Regions from separate parts of the Halobacillus sp. AWM4_238 genome, predicted to be linked through region 1. Evidence: riboswitches for the same ligand, from Rfam matches in the RefSeq annotation. Region 1 holds a riboswitch; each other region holds the start of a gene.
What was found. A riboswitch is a leader RNA that binds a small molecule or an ion and turns the genes downstream of it on or off. The one in region 1 is predicted to bind S-adenosylmethionine.
Positions count from the first base shown of each region.

Region 2: another riboswitch for S-adenosylmethionine. It lies ahead of ACXACN_RS06915 (homocysteine S-methyltransferase family protein); the one in region 1 lies ahead of ACXACN_RS10410 (methionine ABC transporter ATP-binding protein).
Region 3: another riboswitch for S-adenosylmethionine. It lies ahead of ACXACN_RS04295 (phosphoadenylyl-sulfate reductase); the one in region 1 lies ahead of ACXACN_RS10410 (methionine ABC transporter ATP-binding protein).
Region 4: another riboswitch for S-adenosylmethionine. It lies ahead of ACXACN_RS06240 (methionine ABC transporter ATP-binding protein); the one in region 1 lies ahead of ACXACN_RS10410 (methionine ABC transporter ATP-binding protein).

Region 1 covers NZ_JBSWSY010000002.1:2,019,816-2,025,717, reverse strand. The annotation lists gene ACXACN_RS10435 (arsenate reductase family protein) at 328-687, shown strand; gene gcvH (glycine cleavage system protein GcvH) at 770-1,153, shown strand; gene ACXACN_RS10425 (toprim domain-containing protein) at 1,276-1,623, shown strand; gene ACXACN_RS10420 (thioredoxin family protein) at 1,634-1,945, shown strand; gene ACXACN_RS10415 (TlpA family protein disulfide reductase) at 2,085-2,513, opposite strand; SAM riboswitch class I at 2,599-2,704, shown strand; SAM riboswitch class I at 2,916-3,024, shown strand; gene ACXACN_RS10410 (methionine ABC transporter ATP-binding protein) at 3,108-4,133, shown strand; gene ACXACN_RS10405 (methionine ABC transporter permease) at 4,126-4,794, shown strand; gene ACXACN_RS10400 (MetQ/NlpA family ABC transporter substrate-binding protein) at 4,821-5,678, shown strand; gene ACXACN_RS10395 (carboxymuconolactone decarboxylase family protein) at 5,745-5,902, shown strand, end outside.
Region 2 covers NZ_JBSWSY010000002.1:1,347,853-1,353,754, forward strand. The annotation lists gene ACXACN_RS06900 (nucleoside hydrolase) at 1-408, shown strand, start outside; gene ACXACN_RS06905 (aspartyl-phosphate phosphatase Spo0E family protein) at 685-855, shown strand; gene ACXACN_RS06910 (alpha/beta fold hydrolase) at 997-1,548, opposite strand; SAM riboswitch class I at 2,334-2,435, shown strand; gene ACXACN_RS06915 (homocysteine S-methyltransferase family protein) at 2,635-3,684, shown strand; gene ACXACN_RS06920 (class I SAM-dependent methyltransferase) at 3,900-4,454, opposite strand; gene ACXACN_RS06925 (NAD(P)/FAD-dependent oxidoreductase) at 4,451-5,368, opposite strand; gene ACXACN_RS06930 (SAM-dependent methyltransferase) at 5,355-5,902, opposite strand, start outside.
Region 3 covers NZ_JBSWSY010000002.1:829,461-835,362, forward strand. The annotation lists gene ACXACN_RS04285 (DAK2 domain-containing protein) at 1-1,106, shown strand, start outside; gene ACXACN_RS04290 (sulfite exporter TauE/SafE family protein) at 1,145-2,032, opposite strand; SAM riboswitch class I at 2,161-2,258, opposite strand; SAM riboswitch class I at 2,429-2,543, shown strand; gene ACXACN_RS04295 (phosphoadenylyl-sulfate reductase) at 2,626-3,351, shown strand; gene sat (sulfate adenylyltransferase) at 3,371-4,516, shown strand; gene cysC (adenylyl-sulfate kinase) at 4,522-5,115, shown strand; gene cobA (uroporphyrinogen-III C-methyltransferase) at 5,132-5,902, shown strand, end outside.
Region 4 covers NZ_JBSWSY010000002.1:1,212,664-1,218,565, forward strand. The annotation lists gene ACXACN_RS06210 (Ger(x)C family spore germination protein) at 1-108, shown strand, start outside; gene ACXACN_RS06215 (serine hydrolase) at 133-606, opposite strand; partial or broken gene ACXACN_RS06220 (serine hydrolase) at 552-683, opposite strand; gene ACXACN_RS06225 (3-ketoacyl-ACP reductase) at 770-1,492, shown strand; gene ACXACN_RS06230 (MetQ/NlpA family ABC transporter substrate-binding protein) at 1,679-2,503, opposite strand; gene ACXACN_RS06235 (methionine ABC transporter permease) at 2,524-3,186, opposite strand; gene ACXACN_RS06240 (methionine ABC transporter ATP-binding protein) at 3,146-4,189, opposite strand; SAM riboswitch class I at 4,283-4,387, opposite strand; gene ACXACN_RS06245 (iron-containing alcohol dehydrogenase family protein) at 4,532-5,602, shown strand; gene ACXACN_RS06250 (FAD-binding oxidoreductase/lyase) at 5,607-5,902, opposite strand, start outside.

The sequences.
Region 1 (5,902 bases):
ATTTGCAAGCGGTTGTTGAGTTTTATCCATACGATGGAATTTTTGTGTAATAGCTCCTAATACGTATAGAACGAGCCTAGTTCTGGAAGTGGTTTCGAGATACTTATATGGCAAAGGGGCGGAGGCTCACCGCGCTCCCGCGGAAAGCGAGCTATTCCCCTCAGCCCCATTCACTCAACAATAGTATCGAAACTGAGTCTTTTACAATCGGGAGCTGTGATGGAAGAGTTTTATGTAAGGATTGTGAAGACAATAATAGAAATAAATGAAATCTTTACCTTCGTTGTGATAAAATATTAGACAACAAGAAAGAAGGAGGGTGTGTAAATGTCTTTAACCTTCTATTGGTACCCGAATTGCGGTACGTGCAAGAAAGCAAAAAAATGGTTGGATGATGAAGGGCTTGACTACGAATCTGTACATATTGTCAATACTCCCCCTTCAGAAGAAGAGTTGAAAAACTTGATAACTACTAGTGGCAAGCCTGTAAAAAAATTCTTCAACACTAGTGGGAAAAAGTATAGAGAATTGAATATGAAGGAAAAGCTAAAAGAAGCAGAAGAAGGCGAAATGATTGAATGGCTTGCATCTGATGGGATGCTGATTAAACGGCCCATCCTTACTGATGGAGAAAAAACAACGGTAGGGTTCAAGCAGGATGAATTTGAAAACGTTTGGACTCCGTGAGCACATTATTGGGAATAGAAGCCTATAGCTTTTATGTTTATACTTGTTGTTAAACTAAATTAATTTTTTGGAGGTAATGGAAATGAGCGTACCTAAAGATCTGCGTTATTCTGAAGAGCACGAATGGGTAAAAGAAGAAGGAGAAAAAGTAAGAGTCGGTATTACTGAATTTGCTCAGTCAGAACTTGGGGATATCGTATTCGTAGAACTTCCAGAAGTCGGGGATGAACTAGAAGCGGATGAGCCATTTGGTAGCGTAGAATCCGTTAAGACTGTCTCTGAACTTTACGCCCCTCTAAGTGGTAAAGTTGTTGAAGTAAACGAAGACCTGGAAGACAGCCCGGAGTTTGTCAATGAATCGCCTTACGATAAAGCTTGGATGGTTGTAGTCGAACCAACGGACAACTCTAAAATCAACGACTTGATGACCCCGGAAGAATATGAAGCAATGATTGATGAAGACTAAAGATAGTGCATTGGACAGGCAGGGCTTTGTAAAACCTTGTCTGACATGATCACGTTTGATCTTAATCATGTTCAGACCATGCCTGATTGGCATGGTCTGTTTCTATATAGTAGGTGATGAAGATGGATGGAGAACGAATCGTCATTGTTGAAGGAATCACGGATAAAAAGAAGTTGAACAAAGTCCTTGATGAAGAAATTGAAATTATTTGTACCCATGGAACTCTAGGTATTGAGCGAATGGAAGAAATGATCCTTGACCATAACTTAGATGATCGAACTGTATATATTCTAGTGGATGAAGATGACTCCGGCTACAAGCTGAGAAAGCAATTGATGGAAGAACTTCCTCACGCCGAGCACATCTATATAGATAAGGCCTTCAGGGAAGTGGCTGCTACACCGGAAGCTGAACTAGCAAGAGCCCTACTTAGTAGACATTTCAACGTCAAGTCGATTTATTTAATATAGGAGGATACATGTGGAGGAAATAAAGACAACAAATGTGAAAGAGCTCATGGAAACTCCACATACAGCCCTAATTTTCATCCATAGCCCTTTTTGTGCAACTTGCCATTTAGCACGTCAAATGCTTACAACGCTCGAGGCTGTATTCAATAAAGAAGTTTTTAAGGAAATGAATGCTTCTCTACACCCGGAGTTGATGCAACAGTATAAGATTAAAAGCGTTCCATGTCTGCTGGTGATGAGGGAAGGGGAAATAGAAGAAAAGATTTACGCTTTTCACTCTGTTTCCTATATGTATGAGAAAGTGGTTGGTTTTGTTGAATAGTGTTTGTATTTCCCAGGAAATGACCACCATTGTTGAATAAATAAATGCTCTTTCTTATTTGGATAGGATCTAACAGTTAAAGAGAAACAAAGAAGACAGCAAAGACGTCTCAACGTCCATGCTGTCTTTTTTATGCACTTCATATGATTTCTCCCAGTTTGCTTACAATATCTAAAAAGGAGGACTGATCGCCAAAATTCGCATGGACCTCACCTTGTTGGTTAATGATGATGGTGGAAGGGACACCATCACAATGATACAAGTCATAGACATAGCGTCCATCATCAGAAAGTGTAGGTTGTGTTAAGAACTTTTCGAAGTATTCCATTCCTTCCTCACTCTTCCGTTCCCTTCCGGTTACATTTATCGTCATCATTTTTACTTTGTCATGATCCATCGTTTTAAACAATTGCTCTTTCCTAGGTAAGTCTTTCCCGCAATCTGGACACCAGGAAGCCCAGAAGGTCAAGACGATAACTTTTCCTAAATCTTCTTCAAGTCTGTAACTGGAAGAGTGGTCGTTAATGTATGGCAGTTCAAATAAAGGGGCTTGTTTACTCAATGTCATTCTCCTTTTTACTGGCGGAATGTTATGGATTGACGCTCATTTAAATCCCATGCTAACATAATTACTAATTTCATATCGACATCTTCACTTATTCAGAGTGGCGGAGGGACTGGCCCGACGATGCCCGGCAACCGGCAGGTAACCTGCACGGTGCTAATTCCTGCGAAGTCTTTGACTTTGATAGATGAGAATTGTAAAAGCGATGAATCTCTTCTATTAAAGAAGGGATTTTTTTCATTTATGGACGTACTTGTGTGGAAGAATTAAGCATTTCTTTTCTATTTTTGAATTTTATTTTTCTGAACAATCTGTTTTATCAGTTGACACAAAATTCGTACGATGCTAAAATCCACTTTGTACTACTTAAACGAGTTAAAGTGATAATAATTTAATAAATAAAATCTCTTATCCAGAGTGGCGGAGGGACTGGCCCGATGATGCCCGGCAACCGGCAAGACTGTCTTGCTCAGGTGCCAATTCCTGCAAAGTATAAATCTTTGACAGATGAGAGAACAGATTTTCAGGTAAGATTAAAAAACGCCATTCTGTTCTCATGACAGGGTGGCGTTTTTTTGAAAGTGGAGGGAAAGCAGCATGATTTCAATTAAAGGACTATCAAAGATATTCCACACAAAAGATCAAGATGTACGAGCAGTGGATGATTTAAGTCTTAACATAAACAAAGGAGAAATTTATGGAGTAATCGGCTATAGTGGAGCCGGTAAGAGTACATTTATTCGTTTATTGAACCGCTTGGAAGATCCTACAGAAGGAAGTATTCACGTCGATGATCAAGAACTGACGGCTTTAAGCAAAGGGAAGTTAAGATTAGCGAGACAAGAGATAGGGATGATTTTCCAACATTTCAATTTGCTATGGTCGCGAACAGTTCATGATAATATTGCTTTTCCATTGGAGGTTGCTGGAATCCCTAAAGCAGAGAGGCAAAAGCGTGTCGAAGAGTTGATAGAATTGGTCGGGTTAAAGGGCCGGGGCGGTTCTTATCCATCCCAACTGAGCGGCGGGCAAAAGCAGAGAGTCGGAATAGCCAGAGCTCTTGCAAACAATCCTAAAGTTCTCTTATGTGATGAAGCTACATCCGCGTTGGACCCAGAGACGACGGACTCGATTCTTGATCTTCTAGTGGATATTAACGAAAAACTTGGCCTTACAATCGTTCTAATTACACACGAAATGCATGTTATTCGCAAAATTTGTCATCAGGTGGCTGTTATGGAAGAAGGGAAAATTGTTGAACAAGGCGATGTGTTGGATGTCTTCCTACATCCTCAAAAAGCAGTCACGAAGAAGTTTGTGGATCAGGTAATGGGTGACCCGGAAAAAGAAACATCCTTGCAATTGATCAAAGATCATTATCAGTCAGGAAAAATTATACGTCTTCACTTTGTGGGAGAAAGTACAAATCAGGCACTGATTAGTGATTTATCAAGAAAGTTTGAAATTAATGTCAACATACTACATGGTAAGATTACGCAAACGCAAAAGGGTGCATATGGGACAATGTTCGTTCAGTTTGATGGAGAACAAAAAGAAATCGAACGAGCCATTGATTATATTGAATCAACATCGGTAGAAGTGGAGGTGAATCCACATGTTTAATGAATGGTTCCCGAATGTACGAATGGAAGATATGATTACCGCTACTAATGAAACCCTTTATATGACGCTTGTATCTGTTGCTGGAACCTTCGTTTTAGGTTTGCTGTTAGGTCTCCTTCTTTATTTGACTGGGCCTGGGGGGCTCTGGGCAAACAAGACATTGAACTGGATCACTGCTTCTATCGTTAACATATTTAGAGCCATTCCGTTTATCATACTCATCTTATTATTGTTCCCGTTTACAGACTTTCTTCTAGGGACGATCCGAGGGCCACAAGCAGCGTTGCCCGCACTGATTATTGGCGGTGCTCCATTCTACGCCCGTCTGGTGGAAATTGCTTTGAAAGAAGTCGATAAAGGAGTCGTAGAAGCAGCAAAATCTATGGGAGCTAAATATTCGACAATTATTTTTAAAGTGTTGCTTCCGGAATCGATGCCAGCTCTTATTTCCGGAATTACAGTAACCGCGATTGCGTTAATTGGATACACAGCTGTAGCCGGTGCAATCGGCTCCGGTGGTCTTGGTGATTTTGCCTATTTTTATGGGTTCCAAAGAAGCAATTTTGACGTTGTATTTATTTGTACGATCTTAATCATTTTAATTGTGTTTATTTTCCAATTCATCGGAGATGCTATCTCACGGAAATTGGATAAAAGATAAAATATAAAAAAAGGGAGAGAATGAAAATGAAAAAAATATGGACGGGTTTATCTGCACTACTGCTTATACTAGTGCTCGCAGCATGCGGGACTTCAAATGAAGAAGAAAGTGCCTCAGGATCAGAAAGTGAAGAAGGTGGAACAAAAGAAATTAAAGTAGGGGCGACTAGTGTTCCACATGCTGAAGTTCTTGAGAAGGCGAAACCTATGCTTGAAGAAGAAGGAATCACGCTTGAGATCGAAGAATATCAGGATTATATTTTACCAAACCAGGACTTAGATGAAGGCCGCATTGATGCGAACTATTTCCAAACGATTCCTTATATGGAAATTCAAGAGGAAGAGAAAGGCTATGACTTTGCAAACCTTGGGGGAATCCATATTGAGCCGATCGGTGTTTATTCCCAAAAGTATGAAAGCCTTGAAAAAGTTGAAGAAGGCACAACTCTAGTCATGAGTCGTTCTGTATCCACACACGGTCGTATCCTCTCGCTCTTGGAGAAAGAGGGATTGATTAAACTAGATGAAAATGTTGAGAAAGTAGATGCTACTGTACAGGATATTGTAGAAAACCCTAAAAACATCGAATTTGATACAGGAGTAGATGCAGCCAATCTTCCACAAGTGTATCAACGTGAAGAAAACGTACTTGTTGCAATTAACACAAACTATGCGATTGAGGCTGGGTTGTCTCCTAGTGAAGATTCAATTATTCTCGAGGAATCTGACTCTCCTTATGTGAACGTTGTGGCTGCGAATAGTGAAGATAAAGAGAATGAAGCCTTAAATACACTTGTTGAAGTTCTTCGTTCTGAAGAGATCGTCAACTTCATTAAAGAAGAATACGATGGTGCTGTTGTGCCAGTCTCAAGTGATGCAGAATAACGGATAAAATAAGTGACTGCGGTTTATACTAACCGCAGTCACTTATTTTTACTGGGAGGTTTTCATATGCAAGAGCAAAATATGACGTGGACGCAAACGTATTTACATGATTATAAAGAAGGAATGGGCGCCTTCAGAGAGCATATGCCGCAAGTTTCTCATAAGTTTGATGAATTTACGCAGGAATGTTTCAAAGCAGGGGAATTGTCGAAAAAAGATAAACA
Region 2 (5,902 bases), 670 kb from region 1:
AAAAATGTCTTTATCACTCCATTAAACGTAACGAACCACGCAATCATCACACCTGAAACCATTCAAGCAGTTACCTCTTATCGTTTTAATGCTTTCACCCATCTTATAAAACCGATTTTTGATTACTACAACAAAGCCTATAAAAAACTTAACCTTACCCATGCAGGTAGTCCTTTACACGATCTATTCACTTTATTTGCTTTAGTAAACCCAGAGCAAGTTCAATATATCAATCGTCAGGCTTCTGTATCTATCAATTTTGACGATACTAAAGGAGAAAGCATAGCCGACTTTAGAGCCAAATCAAGCGAGCAGGTGACAGAAAATACTGATCATATCGCCATATCATTCAAATACGATGCGTTTGTAAGAGATTTCACTACTGTAATGTCTACTCGATATCTATGACCTTTTAATTTTGATTCAACTACTGTGACTCGAACCAGAGGAACCAAGAGCTCATTTAAAGATAAGAATCCCAATCACTCCCAGACCTGCATGAAGTATTTTCATTGACCCTCATTCGATTCATTAATGGAACACAAGATATGATGTATGCTGTTTGTGACAGTCGCATCTTCCACTATTCAACACACTGGTTTTTACAATTGCTTTTTTGGGTATATAAGATTTGGAATTATAATATGAAACAAAGTGGTTGAATTTTGATGAAAGGAAGATTTTTTGCAGACTGTAGATGGTTTACATAAGCAGATCGAAACCGTTAGATTAGAAATGTATGAAGCTTACAATAACTCCGCTGACTACTCTGAATTATTACAGATATCTCAACAATTGGATAACTTATTGAATCAACTTGATAAAATAAATGATCGAAACTGTAAAGTGCCCTGAGTGATCCTTAGGGCTTTCTTTATATCAAATCCAGTGTCATATCTTAGCTAACTCCCCCGAAACCGAAGACTCGATTTTACACATTACTATCCCTGTTCTCCCCTCTTTTTAATGTGAACCTTTTTCTAAGATACACCCTCATCATGCAGACTCAATATCATGAACAAGTTCATGGAGGTCACCCTGAAATACATGTCCATAATTCTCAAAGACCCTAGTTTTCGCGTGTGGAAGCTTATACGCGTAGTACTCGAAATGACGAAAAGGAACGACCTCATCATTTCGGCTATGATAAAGATAGATTTTTGAGATTTGTGAAACTCTTGAAGCAAAATTATTCGAGAGTTCAAATTCTCGGTTAAACCAATCTTTATCCAGGCCCCAGTATGGTGATCCCATCACAAATACGCCGGAGATAGCTAAGTCACAAGCTTCTTCCGAGAGATATTTCAAAAGGACTGAGCCACCCAGTGAATGGCCGATCAGAACAACTCGACCCTCCATCTCCAAAAGTTTCTCGTTTAGGATAGCCTTCCAAGCAGCATAACTCGGATTTTCAGGATTTGGCATGGCCGGACAGGATAAATGGTAATCCTCACTTAATGAATTTTGTAAATAAGAAACTAGATGGCTGCTTCCTTGCTTTCCTTCCTGTGGACCTGCACTGTGAATAAATAGGACTTGCTTCTTCAATAAATCCCCTCCTTGTACCCATTAGTGTAGATGTATATTATCCATAAGTTTTATGTCCCGAAATTACCGAACCCTATCATTCCCATAATATATATCAATAGGATCACCAAACCTAACATCCCAAGAGAAGAAATGGATAAAGCAACTGTTTTCACACGCCCTTTCGCACTAAAGAGTGCAGTAACAAAAGAACTCAATAAAAGAAATAACAATAGTGATTGGTATAAATAACCTATTAATAAAGACTCAGGTAACGGATTCAATAGTTGTGGAACAAAAAATATAAGTATAAAAATGATCATGAATAATAAAGAGATCGATCCTAAATATTTTTTCAACAAAGTCCACACCTCCACATTCTGTAAGTCTTTTAGCTATTAACATCATAACTCCAAATACTACCAGAAAAAAGCGAGGCACTTACAATATGTATTTATCTCGCATTCAAGTATTCAACGAAACTGCCCTTCTCATGCAGGCTTCGTTTCGAGGAGTTAAATATGAACAACAAACTTTAACAAAGCGATTGAGATTAGCTCAAACCATCCACTCCAAGAATCGTTATGTATATTAAAATCGCCTGAACATCATAAGGTAGTGCAGGTATTTTCAAATAGAACCATACCACCAAAAACTTTTTCTGAAAATTCCATTGATTCTTCATTTATTTTCATGTATTGTAAATCGCAAGCGAAATAATTAACATCAAATGTTCGCTTTGATTCTTGATTTAAACGTCTTACGTAATGTGTTAAACTGTTTTTCCAAAAACCACATAAGAATAAAACTTATCCAGAGAGGTGTAGGGACTGGCCCTTTGATACCTCAGCAACCAGCCATAGGCACGGTGCTAAATCCAGAAGGTAGTGATACCTTGAAGATAAGGAGACTCTTGATACATAAAGGACCCCTTATCCAAGGAGGTCCTTTTTTTATTTCAATGGACTGGATCAATGTGGAGGGGAACAGGATTGAATCGGTTATGCCCCTATCAGACAGAAAGTCTCAGAAAGTCAGCTTGTACCTGAAAAAAGGCATGAGCTTTCTAATAAACTATTCTTACAAAATGAAAGGTTGTGGAATGAAATGAAACGAACATTAGAACAAAGATTACAGGATGGACCGGTGATTTGTGGAGAAGGATACTTATTTGAATTGGAGCGCCGCGGTTATTTACAGGCCGGATCCTTTGTCCCTGAAGTAGCCCTCGATAATCCACAGGCACTAAAACAGACGTATCGTGACTATATGCTCGCTGGCTCCGACGTCGTCCTAGCCTTCACCTATAACGGCCATCGGGAGAAAATGAGAATCATCGGCAAAGAGGATTTATTAGAGCCGCTTAACCGTCAGGCCATCCGTCTAGCCAAAGAAGTTGCAGAGGAGCACCCTGAGGAAGAAGCACTCGTAGCCGGGAACATTTCCAACACTAACCTGTTCAACCCGGATGACCCTGAAGCTGTTGAAAAAACAAGAAGCATGTTTGCTGAGATGGTCGGCTGGTGTAAGGATGAAGGGGTAGATTTTGTGAACGGCGAAACCTTCTATTATTACGAAGAGGCGCTGATCGCACTGGAAGAAATTCAAAAACAAGACCTCCCTGCGGTGATCACCTTCGGTCTGATGGGAGAAAACATTTTGCGTGACGGCTACGAAGTAGAAGAAGCCTGCCGCTTATTAGAAGAAAAAGGCGCACTTGTTGTAGGGATGAACTGCTTCCGAGGACCAGCAACGATGCAGCCGTATGTAGAGAAAATCCGTAACACGGTGGACGGTTATGTAGGTGCCCTTCCAATTCCTTACCGCACGACGGAAGAACACCCGACCTTCTTCAATCTGCCGGACGGTGGCTGTGCCTGTACTCTTCCAACGGAAACAACGTTCCCAACGTCCCTGGACCCGCTATACACGAACCGATATGAGCTTGCTGAGTGGGCCAAAGAAGCGTACAGCATTGGTGTGAACTACCTGGGACTCTGCTGTGGAGCATCTCCGGCTATGCTACGTGAAGTAGCAGAAACCGTCGGCCGTACAGCCGTCAACTCCACGTATTCCCCGGATATGGAGAAACACTTCCTGTTCGGCAGTGACGACACGCTGCAGGATCACATCACATCTTATAAGACGAAAGCATAAGGAATAACGCCTGTCCTGTAATTCAGACAGGCGTTTTCAAACATTCACCTTTTTGTCTGTGGACGGTTATGAATCTTCTTAGTCAAGATTCGCTTCCCTATACTTTAAAACTCGAATTCAAGGTTACTACCTTCTGTAAACCACTTGGAGTAAGCAGGTTATTGAATAGCTTCAGTCGTGGCCAAATATTTTTATGATCGTAACAATACGAATACTCAACTGTCTTTTTTCAGGATATACATATGATAGCGCGCGTTGAATTCCGGGTAGTCTGTATAGCGGTCAGCAAGTACTTTCCACTCGACCTCCATCTCATCCAACACCCGCTTCAAGTATGCCTCTCTCTTTTCCCCTTGCATCATAAAAACAGCCAACATCCCGCCGTATTTCAACTCTGAAGCAATACGCTGGACGAGCTTCGTTTCGTTCTTGATATCCTTTTTATAAAAATGCAGCATCGAATCCAACAGAACAATATCGTGTTCCTCTTCAACCGGATACGTGTAAATATCTCCTACTTTCCCGGTTACGTTCAACTGCTCGTCACGGGACGTTTGGTTCATTTGATCAAGCCCGACAGTAGAGATATCGACGCCTGTCACCTTGTACCCCAACCTTCCTAGGCTTAATGAATCTCTGCCTTGTCCACATCCTAAATCAAGGACATGCGCTTTCGGTTCATACGCGTCAAAGAATTCCACGAGTCCAGGGTAGGGGTTTCCGAAATACGCCTGTTCTTGGTAATATTTATCGTAGGCTGGTTTTTTCAAGATGCTCCACCGTTTTCCCAATCTTCCATTGCCATCTCATGGTTCATTTCAGCGGCAACTTCATACCCTTCGCTCGCAGCCTTCAGCAATCCGGAGAATCCATTCTTCGTGTCACCGATGACATATAAGCCCTTCACAGCTGTTTCCGCTCCTTCTTCCGTCTTGACTCCACCCATGTCCGTATAGCCAATCCCAAAATGATCGAGAGAAAACGCCTGGAATTCGCCGGTGTCCATGATAAATCCGCCTGATCTATGGTACGCCTCCCCAGACGCCATCACGACCTGCTGAAGCTGACCATCCGTTGAAACAAGCTCATCAATCGGGGCTTCCACCAGCTCCACACCATGCTCTCGTAAATCTTCTACGTTTTCATTCGAAAGCACTGCCGCTCCGTTTGTAAAAACGATCAGATCCTTGCTCCAGTTATAAATCAATTTCACGTAATGCATAAGCCACGGTTCGTTACCGAAAATCGCCAAGGGCTCATCTCTCCGTTCCCAGCCGTCACAATACGGACAAGGAAAAACAGTGGAGCCATAAACATCCTGAAGTCCTTTGATGGGAGGAAGCTCCTCTTTCATCCCTGCTGCCACAACGACCCGGTAACTTGTATAACTTTCCCCGCTATCTGTCTGAACGGTAAAAACACCCTCCTCCTTCTCGAGTGCCGTCACCTTCGTTTCAACATAGCTGACCGTAGGATAAAACATGATTTCTCGCAGCCCGATTGACTTGAACTCATCAGGCTTTACCCCGTCCCGTGTCAGATAGCCGTGTGATGCCTGCGTTACACGGTTCCGAGCGGCGTTAGCATCGAGTACGAGTACCTTACGTTTCGAACGTCCCAACACAAGTGCTGCACTCAACCCGGCAGCGCCACCTCCGATTACAATTACTTCATAATTTTCCATTCATAACGATCCCCTTTCTTGCCTTCACACGCGCTGTTTTCGCTTGATACATCCCTTCCGCAACCCCAATCGGAAGTTCTCTCACCAGGTCTTTATAATCTAGAATGGTAAGTGAAGGTACAGCCTTCATTTCCTGCGCCACTTCCTCAGATGATGGAAACTCCTCCAACAGACCACCAGGTGGAAGCTCATGCTCTGTTTTGATCAATCCAAGGTAAACGAGCAGCCCGCCTTCCGCCAGTTGCTTTTCTAACCTGGCGAAAAGAAGCGCCCGTTCTTTTTCCAAAAAATGGACGAACGAGAGAAGAATCAAATCAAATGGAGCTTCGCTCGTGTACGTACGTGCATCAGCTACTTCTGCTTCGATAGGATATCCTCGTTTCTTAGAATATTCTCTAATAAACTGGACAGCCGAAGGGACAAAATCGACACTCGTCACGTTCCACCCCTGCTTGGCCAGCCAAAAACTATTGCCACCTTCCCCTGCACCGAGATCAAGCGCACGGCCTGCCGGCACAGCCTTCAACCAATCGA
Region 3 (5,902 bases), 1.2 Mb from region 1:
GTGGTCAAGGCCTTGTCACGATCTACGAAGGCTTTCTTGCGAATTTGAAAGGAGAAGAACTTCCAGATCTTGAAGAAACGGTATCCATGGACGAGATGGTTAATGCGGAACACCACAAGTTGAATCAAGACTTCATGAATACAGAAGATATCGAATTTGGCTATTGTACAGAATTCATGGTCAAATTTGAAGAAGACAAGCTTGCTGAGCATCCTTATGATGAAGAAGCATTTCGTAACGAGCTCAGTGAAATGGGGGATTCACTCCTTGTCGTCTCTGATGAAGAGTTGATCAAAGTCCATGTACACGTGGAGTATCCAGGAGAAGCGATGACCTTAGGACAAAGGTACGGCAGTCTTGTCAACATGAAGATTGAGAACATGCGTGAACAGCATACCTCGATCGTCGGTGACAAAAAGAAAGCCAAGCCTAAGTCCGATCAAAAAGCAGAGTATGGAATCGTTACAGTAAGCATGGGAGACGGGATCAAGAAACTGTTTGAGAGTCTTGGAGCTACTGTCGTCATTCAAGGCGGCCAAACGATGAACCCGAGTACTCAAGATCTTTCAGAAGCGATCAAGGAAGCGCATGCGAAACGTGTGCTTGTCCTGCCGAATAACAAGAATATCGTCATGGCTGCTGAACAAGCTGCTGAATTAGCGGATGTTGAGGTTGCTGTCATTCCATCGAAAACCATTCCTCAAGGGATGAGTGCTCTTCTAGGGTTCAACCCGGAAGCTGACCTTGAATCCAATAAAGAGGAAATGCTCAGCCTCATGTCTGAAGTGAAAACAGGTCAAATTACGTACGCAGTCAGAGATACTCAAATTGATGGGTTGGACATTTCCAAAGATCACTTTATGGGAATCGCTGATGGCAAAATCTCTGCTACAGATAAAAGTGCTTTAACGACGGCTAAAACGTTGCTGAACCAAATGATTGATGAAGATGAAGATGAAATCCTCACGATCTTGACTGGTGAAGAAGTCGACGAAAAAGATGTGGCAGCACTTGAATCCTTCATAGAAGAAACATTTGAAGATTTAGAAGTGGAGATCCACAAAGGCGGTCAACCGATCTATTCTTATATCTTCTCCATTGAATAATAGATACAACAACGCAGCTCTTCATAGAGCTGCGTTTTTTATGCTTGTTCCCGGATGATCGCTCTTTTCAATTTCAAATGATTTCTGATGGAAGAAAGCACGATGAAAAGATAACTGGAAACAAGGAGCGTGTACACGAATGTTAGTAAATGCGTGTGTAGAGGAACGGAAGTTAATAAAGTCCTTGCGTTTGTAAGAATGATAAAGCCACCGGCTAGTACTCCAAGAACAGAAGAGGGGAGAATCTTTACAAGCCAAGCGGCGATAGGGGCTGCAACGACCCCTCCGAGAACGAATGAGGTGATGAGGAGCCAACTGAATTGGTCATGACCTAAAAAAATCAAAAAACCTACTGTAGCTGAAATCGTTACCAGGAATTCACTTGTATCTACCGTTCCGATGACTTTCCTTGGAGCAATTCCTGATCGGGTAAGCAGAGCAGGGGTGTTGACCGGACCCCATCCGCCACCTCCGACACTATCCAGGAATCCTCCTGCTATTCCAAGAGGCAGAAGAAATCGTTTTTTTACGGCTTTTTTTGGTCTTCTGTCCGTTTTCTTCGAAAGGAATAGAAAACGAATGACGATGTAAATGCCTAATAGCAGGAGAAACATGGATATGTAAGGCCTAATATAATCTCCTGGAATTCGGCTTAAAAAAGCAGCTCCAAAAAAAGCGCTGACTGCACCTGGAATAGAAATGATCATCACAAGCCGCTTATCAACGTTGCCAAACTTATAGTGAGAAAAACCTGAAACAGCCGTTGTGGCAATCTGCGACATGTGGATGGATGCAGAAGCGACAGCAGGCGCCAGTCCATAGGACAGGAGGATCGTCGAAGAGCTAAGGCCAAACCCCATGCCGAGCGCTCCATCCATCAGCTGTGCTATAAAACCGATGAAGGCGAAAATGGTCAGTTTTTGCAATGTGTACCACTCCTTAATTATACATAGGTCATCGTCATTTTTACTATTCCTATGCACTTACTAGGTTTTATGTTTAAAAAAATTGAAACAAACAAAATCCCCCATCTGAAAGAAGGGGGATCGTCCACACCTTATCTTTCAGCCGGATGGCTGCTGGAATGAGCACCTGGTTAAAGGTTGCTGCGGGATCTTCAGACCAGATTCCTCCCCCGGCTCTTCATAAGGATTGTATGTAGTTTTTAGAATAATTATAAAATTAACGAACATCTTTTCATTTGTCAATCCAATGTTAATAAAAAAACAGAAAAGTTGTAATTTTTCTAAAAAGCATTGACATATGATGAAAAGGAGCATAAGATTTGTATCAACTTGTTTTTCAGAAAATTTCATAAGCTTTTCTTATCTAGAGAGGTGGAGGGACTGGCCCTTTGAAGCCTCGGCAACGGGTCTAGGAATGTAAACAGATACTGTGCCAATTCCAGCAGGCGTTAAGCGCTTGAGAAGATAGGGAGAATGCAGTTTACATGACATTGTAAATGCCTTTCTTCTTATCGGGAAGAAAGGCATTTTTCTATTTAAGAGAGGAGGAGGACATGACACAACCACACATCACCTATCAATCTTTTGAGAATCCATTTACCGATGATCCACCGAAAGAAGATACGAAAGGAGCATCGGAAATTGTTCGCTGGGCCTACAAGGAGTATGAAGACATTGTTTATGCTTGCAGTTTCGGCGCAGAAGGAATCGTTCTCATTGATTTAATTTCTAAAGAAAAACCGGATGCCGAAGTCGTGTTTCTTGATACGGGCATCCATTTTCAGGAAACCTACCAGCTGATTGAAAAAGTAAAACAGAGATATCCAGATTTAAACATAACGATGAAACAACCTGAGATGAGCCTGGATGAACAAGCCGAGCAATACGGATCAGCTCTTTGGAAACGGAAACCGAATCAATGTTGCTACATCCGTAAGATCAAACCGCTTGAGGACGCTCTCCATGGAAGAAATGCATGGCTATCCGGGTTGAGGAGAGAGCAATCTCCGAGCCGGAAAAAAACAAACTTTGTTAATAAAGATGAACGATTCAAATCGGTAAAAGTATGCCCATTGATTCACTGGACATGGGATGACGTATGGCAGTATATCCGACTAAATAGCTTGGATTACAATGAATTGCACGATCAAAATTATCCTAGTGTCGGATGCATTCCATGTACAGCCCAGGCGGCGGATGACGGTAGGTCAGGCCGGTGGAAAGGGTTCAATAAAACGGAATGCGGCTTGCATACAACAGAAAACAGTCAAGATGAATAACCTTGAAGGAGGAATGGATATGTCAATCATCCCCCCGCACGGTGGAGTGCTGATAAACAGGTGGAAGGAAAAAAGACCAGAGGAGCTACCGGAAGATCTCATCGAGCTTGACTCCATGGCGCTTAGTGATCTCGGTTTAATTGCTAATGGTGCATATAGCCCTTTACGTGGATTTATGGATGAAAAGACTTATACATCCGTTGTGAATACCATGCGGCTGAGCGATGGAGAGCCGTGGAGTATTCCAATCACACTTCCGGTGACAGAAAAACAAGCAGAGAATCTCGGAAGAAAAGCACAGCTCATCAAGGACGGAGTGGTGTATGGGGTTATAACCATTACCGATCTTTTCAAACCGGATAAAGAAAAAGAAGCAGAAAACGTGTACGCAACCTCTGATGATGCCCATCCAGGTGTCAAAAAATTATTCGAGCGCCCCGATTGGTATGTGGCAGGAGATATTGAGGTGTTTCAAAAACCTCCTTATGAACACGGAGAATCCTTTTATTTGGACCCTGCAGAATCAAGGAAACGATTTGAGCAACTGGGTTGGGAAAAAGTAGTTGGATTTCAGACAAGAAACCCTGTGCACAGGGCTCACGAATATATCCAAAAGGCAGCGCTCGAGACCGTGGATGGATTGTTTCTCAACCCTCTTGTCGGGGAGACGAAAAGCGATGATATTCCGAGCGATGTCCGCATGAAGAGTTACCAAGTGTTATTGGAAAATTATTATCCAAAAGATCGAGTGATTTTAGCTGTTTTTAATGCGGCTATGAGATACGCAGGACCCCGGGAAGCGATTTTCCATGCAATTGTAAGAAAAAATTTCGGGTGCTCTCATTTCATTGTTGGGCGTGATCATGCAGGAGTCGGTGATTACTACGGAACGTATGATGCACAGAAGATTTTCAGTCACTACGAGAAAGGAGAACTTGGCATCACTCCGCTTTTCTTTGAGCATAGTTTTTATTGCAAAGCGTGTGAGTCGATGGCGTCTAATAAAACATGTCCACACGATAAAGAGAATCATCTGATTTTGTCCGGTACGAAAGTAAGGGAGCTTTTGAGAAATGGTGAGAAACCACCAAAAGCGTTCAGTCGTCCAGAAGTCGTGGATGTACTGATCGAAGGCTTACAGAAGACAGCCGAAGTGAAAGGATGAAGAAAGTGACGACAAACCTTACCTGGCACGAAGCATCCATCAGTAAAGAAGGTTATCGCAAGAAAAACGGCCATCACAGCGGGGTCCTTTGGTTTACAGGTCTATCAGGATCAGGCAAATCAAGCATTGCCAATCAATTAAATAAGGTTCTCCACGAAAAGGGATTGCAGAGTTATTTGCTGGATGGAGATAACGTCAGGCAGGGGCTAAACTCGGATCTTGGATTTTCAGAAGAAGACAGGGAAGAGAACATTCGACGGATCGGTGAAGTTGCGAAGCTTTTTGCAGATAGTGGAACGATTGTTTTAACAGCATTCATTTCACCCTATCAAAAAGACAGGGATCGTGTGAGAGCTTCGATGCAAGCCGGGGACTTTATAGAAATCTATGTGGACTGTCCAATTGAAGAGTGCGAAAACCGTGACCCTAAAGGACTTTATAAAAAAGCCAGGGATGGAGAGATCAAAGGGTTTACAGGTGTGGATGCCCCTTATGAGAAACCTTTGCAACCGGAACTGGTGCTAGATTCTAAAGCGTACGATGTGAAAAGCTGTGCCGAACAAGTGTGGAAACTTTTACAAGATAAAAATTGGGTGTAACGAAAGGGGCCGGAAGATGACAAACGTGTATATCGTAGGAGCGGGACCAGGGGATTACGACCTTATTACAGTAAAAGGACTAAAGGCGATACAAAAAGCAGATGTCATACTTTATGATCGCTTGATCAATCAAGAGCTCCTGAATGAGGCGAGGGAGGATGCGGAACTTGTTTTTTGCGGAAAACGTCCCGATCATCACGCCCTTAGCCAAACGTCCATCAATCATCTCTTATGTAAGTATGCTTTGAAAGGGAAAGTCGTTACACGATTGAAAGGAGGGGACCCCTTCGTATTTGGGCGCGGAGGAGAAGAAGCAGAAGAGCTTGCCAAACGGAATATTCCTTATGAAATCGTTCCAGGCATCACTTCTGGTATTGCCGCGCCTGCTTATGCAGGCATCCCTGTGACCCACAGGGAGTATAGTTCTTCAGTCGCTTTCATATCGGGAGTCAATAAAACCGGAAGCGATGAAGAGGCGTATTGGGAGCGAGTCGTTAAGAGTATGGATACTTTGTGTATTTATATGGGAGTAAAGAAGCTTCCTGAGATCTGTGAGCGGCTGTTGAAGTACGGAAGACCTCTCCATACACCTGTGGCTTTGGTGCAGTGGGGAACAACAGAGGAGCAGAAAACGGTGACAGGGACAATTAAAGACATCGTTGTTAAATCAAAACACATAGAAAATCCAGCCATGATTGTCGTCGGTGATGTAGTCCAATTAAGAGAACGACTGAAATGGTTCGAACGTTCACGAGAAGAAGGATTGAAGGAAGTGGCCTCAATAGTT
Region 4 (5,902 bases), 810 kb from region 1:
GAGAAACACGAAAAAGACTGGAATGAAATCTTTCCTGACGTGAATTTCAAAGTGGAAGTAGCGATTGAAATCACAGACTTCGGCACTCAAAACTTCAATTCAGAATAAAGTGGAGGTCTCCCTCCACTTTATTTATGACATAAAAAGCTCTTCGACACCTCTGACGATCTCAAACGCTCCTGAACCATGATTGGAAACAACCGTCACCATCAGCTGATCATCCGGGTATACGCAGGAATGGAATCGGACCCCTGGATCATATCCCATGACATGATAAACGATCTGATCGTTCACATCATCCAACCAAAGCCCGTATCCGTATGAAATGCCCTCTTTAACGTTGACATGTTTTGTGAGCATCCGTTTGGTATGTTCTTCCCCTACCAGTCTCCCATTCAATAACGCCTCCCAGAAAATCATCATATCCTCCGCTGTCACAAACGCTCCCCCATCAGCACCTCCTACGACCGCAACAGCATACACGTTCGTCTTAAACGAACCATCTTTTTCGATGTACCCATAGCGGTGTTGGCTGACAGCTGGTCCAGACGTTAGTAACCCGAATGCTCCATTCCTGCAGCCTTGAAGATGTGTTCTGTCACATATTCTGTAAAGGTTTGGTCCGTGACTGCTTCCACAACCAATCCTAAAACGATGAACCCTGCATTATTGTACCAAAAGGAAAGTCCGGGAGGTAAACGCTAACTTTTGCTTTCAAAAACGGAAACCCGTAAACTTTAAATGGAAAACACGTAAAGGAGTGAGGAGCATGGCACAAGAAATCAATGGAAAAATCGCTTATGTAACTGGTGCTGGACGAGGCATTGGCCGAGCTACGGCTTTGCAACTGGCGCAAGAAGGGGTTCATGTCGGACTGATTGCCCGGACTGAAAGCCGTCTTCATGAAGTGGCCGAGGAAGCACGTTCTTTTGGGGTAAAGGCTTCTGTCGCTACTGCTGATATATCTGAACTCGATCAAGTTGAAAGGGCTATCCAACACCTGCAGGAAGAGCTTGGAGATGCAGATATCCTCATCAACAACGCAGGCATCGGTGTGCATGGAAAGTTCCTTGAACTTGAGCCTGACGAGTGGAAACGAACGTTTGAAGTGAATGTTTTCGGTACATACCACGTCACAAGAGCGGTCCTCCCGATGATGATGGAAAAGGACAACGCAGACATCATCAACATCTCTTCAAGCAGCGGCCTCAAAGGCACAGCTGGGTCCACCGCTTACAGTGGTTCCAAGTTCGCCCTGCAAGGCATGATGGAAGCACTCATGCAGGAATTGAGAAGGGAAAACATCCGCGTCTTCACCTTGAATCCGAGCCTCGTCGCTACAGAACTTGCGTTAGGTGAAGATATGGAAGGTCAGGATAAAGAGAAGTACATGCAGCCGGAAGATCTCGCTGAATATATGGTCGCGCAATTGAAGTTGCATCCGCGTATCTTCATCAAGCAGTCGCTTCAGTGGGCGACAAATCCTTTTTAATCATCAAACGAAGTGAGCCTGTCTTCAGGTTCACTTTTTTACGTCATGTGCTCGCAAGCCTACCCGTGCGTTTCAATCTGTGCTTCAGGCATGTATATCACGAGGAAGCGATCAACCTATCCTTTTAATCCCTTAGTTAAAGGAAGACATAAAAAAAGACTGACGCAAGCACGTCAGCCTTTTCCTTTATTCTTTCATCCATTGTGGCTTACCGAAACCTTTGAATTCCTCATCGATAATTTTCTCAAATTCGTCTGACTCTACAACCTCTTTGATATCCTTCACAAACTGAGCATCGAGGTCCTCCGTCTTGACGGCAACACGGTTACGGTAATCATCAGGCATGTCCTCCAATGCTAGTGCATTCAGAAGGTCCATCCCCGCAGCCAGTGCATAATTTCCTGGAACCATCGACAAATCCTCGCTATCAACAAGACGTGGCAATTGTCCTGCTTCTACTTCAACAAACTGAATGTCTTTTTTATTGTTCGTAATATCTTTTAAAGAGGCGCGCAGCGGGTCAACATTGTCGTCCACTTCCACCAGTCCTTCATCTTCCAGCACAATGAGAGCGCGTGCAAGGTTGGTCGGATCGTTGGGTACCCCCATCGTGCTTCCATCTTCAATACTTTGAATATCTTCATATGTATTGGAATAGATCCCCATAGGAGCTGTAGGGACGATGATGACTTCAGACAAGTCCAAGTCGTTTTCCTTCGCGAATGACTCTAAGTAAATTTTATGCTGAAAAAGGTTGGCGTCCAAATCCCCATTTGCAAGCGCCTTGTTCGGTTGTACATAATCCGTGAATTCTTTGTTCGTCACTTCGTACCCTTTTTCTTCTAATAACGGCGCAATCGCCTGTGTGACCATATCGCTATAGGGCCCAGAAGTCGCGCCAAAACGGATGGTATCTTTACCAGAAGCATCTGCACTTCCTTCCTCTTCTCCGCAAGCAGCGAGAAACGCGATGGTTAATAGCGTGGCACATAACAAGATGGTTTTTTTCATGAGAGAGTTCCTCCTATTTTTTAGTTCTTCTTCACAGTCTTAGCAATATAGTCGCCTGCGTATTGGACGATTTGGACGAGGACGATCAGCAGGATGACGGTCGTAAACATGACGAAGTTATCGTATCTGTAATACCCATAACGAATCGCCAAGTCTCCGATTCCTCCACCTCCAATGGCCCCTGCCATTGCGGAATACCCGATCAAACTGATGGCAGTGATCGTCAAGCCACTAATCAGTCCCGGTTTAATTTCTGGGAAAATGATATCCTTGATGATCAGCCATGGGGAGGCTCCACAGGCGATGGCCGATTCGATCACTCCTCGATCAATATCGCGGGCGGATGATTCCACAATTCTTGCATAAAACGGAATCGCAGCTACAGAAAGAGCTACAGACGCTGCTACAGGGCCCGTCGTTGTTCCGATTAAAAAGTTGGTAAAAGGAAATAAGAACACAAGCAAGATAATGAAGGGAACCGACCGGATCAAGTTCACGACAACGCCAACAATGCTTTTGACGGTTCTATTCTCCAGGAACAAATCACGGTCGGTCACAAACAGGAGCAACCCAAGCGGAAGACCTGCAATCAGAGCGACCACCAATCCGATCCCTACCATGATCAATGTTTCCAAAAACGATTTATTCAGCTCTGGCCATAAGTTGATCAGCTGTTCCATCATTGTGCAACACCTCCACTTCTCCGAGCTTTTGTTTCAGTTCTTCAATGGCTTCCTTTACGACGGGTTGCCCTCCTGTTAATTCCATCACAAAGGTGCCTAGAGCTTGCTCCTGGATATAATCGATCTTTCCATGGAGGATGTTCGCCCGTACGCTTGATCCTTTCAGTAAATCTGAAACGATCGATTCATTCGCAGAATCACCCTTGAACCTCATATGTACAATGGTGCCTTTACTTCTGGAAATGATGTGTTCGGGGATCTTAAAGTCGATGACCGTTTTTATAAAACGCTTGGTGAGTTCGTTTTCAGGAGCTGCAAAGATGTCGTATGTCGCCCCCTGCTCTACGATCTTCCCATCTTCCATGACCGCACAGCGATGGCAGATTTCTTTTACAACCTCCATCTCATGGGTGATCAACACAATGGTCAGTCCAAGTTCGCGGTTGATCTTTTTCAGTAAGCTCAAAATGGACTGTGTTGTGTTAGGATCGAGAGCTGACGTAGCTTCATCACACAGGAGCACTTTCGGATCGTTGGCGAGAGCTCGGGCGATGCTCACGCGTTGCTTTTGACCGCCACTCAATTGAGCAGGGTACGCTTCAGCTTTATCTGACAAACCGACGAGGTCCAGCAATTCGTGCGCCTTCCTCTTTCTTTCCTTCCGATTCACACCTGAAGCTTTAAGAGCGAAAGCGACGTTGTCTAAAACCGTTTTCGCCATGGCCAGGTGAAATCCCTGAAAGATCATCCCGATCGACTGTCTCGCCTTTCTCAACTCCTTGTTTTTTAATGTCATGAGATCGATTCCATCAACAAGGACTCTCCCACTCGTCGGGCGTTCCAAGATGTTCATGCAGCGTAACAGGGTACTTTTTCCTGCCCCACTATAACCGACGACACCAAAGATCTCCCCTTGTTCGATATCCAATGAAACGTTGTCGACGCCAATGACGTTCCCTTCTTTGGAAGGATAAACTTTACTCAGTTGTTCCAATGAAATCATGGGCTTCCCTCCTTTTCCTATGTATCCATAAATGATTGACCTACAAAAAACTCTCCCCCTTTGCGGGAGAGAGTTTCGCGTGTAATAGCCAAACTCTTATCTCCCAGAATCGATTCATTCTGTAGGAATTAGCACCACTCCTTGCGGAAGGTTGCTGTGATGTCTACGGGCCATACCCTCAATCACTCTCGATAAGATTTTTTGTTTATGGTTTTACACTTTAACGCATGTGAGAGGGTTTGTAAATAATTTTCTCAATCTTTTAAATTATAGAATATTATCATTGACATCTCATTTTATTAAATGGATAATGATGGGCATATCTGTGTAGGAGGGATTCCGATGGAGCCGATCAATGTTCAGGGAGCACCGAATATCTATCGCTGTGAACCGGGCATTTTGAAACAATTACCAGAACTACTTCAGGGAGAGAAATTCAAGCATGGAACCATCATCCACGGGGAAAATTCATGGGCGATGGCGGAATCGTACATGCCTGACTTTCCATTTGCTGTCGACACCATTTTGTATGGTGGAGAATGCACGCATCAAGAAGTAGAGAGAATCGGGAAAGAGATGAATTCCACGGATGTCCTCATTGGGGTCGGAGGCGGAAAAATTCTTGACCTCACGAAGGCGTGCGGAGAATCGCTTGATCTTCCGGTCATCCTGATCCCCACATTAGTATCCAATTGTGCCGCTTGGACACCTTTAAGTGTGTTCTATGATGAACATGGGAATTTCCTTGAATACACCATTTTCAAAAGAAGTACATACATGGTCGTGGTTGACCCCGATATGCTCGTCCATTCACCCGTAGAATACCTTCGTGCAGGGATCGGTGACACGATTGCCAAATGGTATGAAGCAGACGTTTTGACGAGACATATAGATAAAAAACCACTTCCTCTGGAGATCGCTCTTCACGCAGCAAAGATGTGTCGGGACGTCCTTTTTGAGGAGGGGACCGAGGCTGTTCGTGCTCTTGAAAATCTTGAACCGAATACGGCTTTTACACGTGTGACAGAAACGATCATCCTCGCTGGTGGTATGGTGGGAGGTTTTGGAGATGGTTACGGAAGGATCTCTGGTGCCCATTCCATTCATAACGGGTTAACAAAAGTACCAGCGACGAAAAGGTTTTTACATGGTGAGAAAGTAGCCTATGGAATCCTTGTCCAGCTGGCCCTCGAAGGGAAAATAGAACAAATCAAGAAACTCGTTCCTTTTTACCAATCCATGCAGCTGCCTTTATCATTGAGTGACCTTCACGCGTCTTCACTAGAAGATGTGGAAACGATTTCTCACTATTCCACCCGGCAAGGCGAATCCATTCACCTCATGAGGATCCACGATCAATCAGATGTGAAAGATGCCATCTATATAGTGGAAGAAAGCTTAGCCTCCCGGTAGAAGGCTAAGCTTTTAGTTTGCGGGCCAAATAGATTCCGCTTGCCGCCGCTTGAGAAAGGGAGTGCGTATCTCCTGAACAGTCCCCGATCAAATACAAGCCAGGGATTTCCGTTTCAAAATGGGCATCTGTGAAAATTTTGGGTTCATAAAATTTGCTGTCGATCCCATAAAGGATGGTGTCGCGATCGATTTCTTCTTCCAGGAGCCCTTCCAATGCCTCAAAAAACTCCAGCAAGGCGTCGATATAAAGAGGCGGAACTTCCAGACGGAGATCCCCTGCTTCTGCTTCTATCGAAGGAA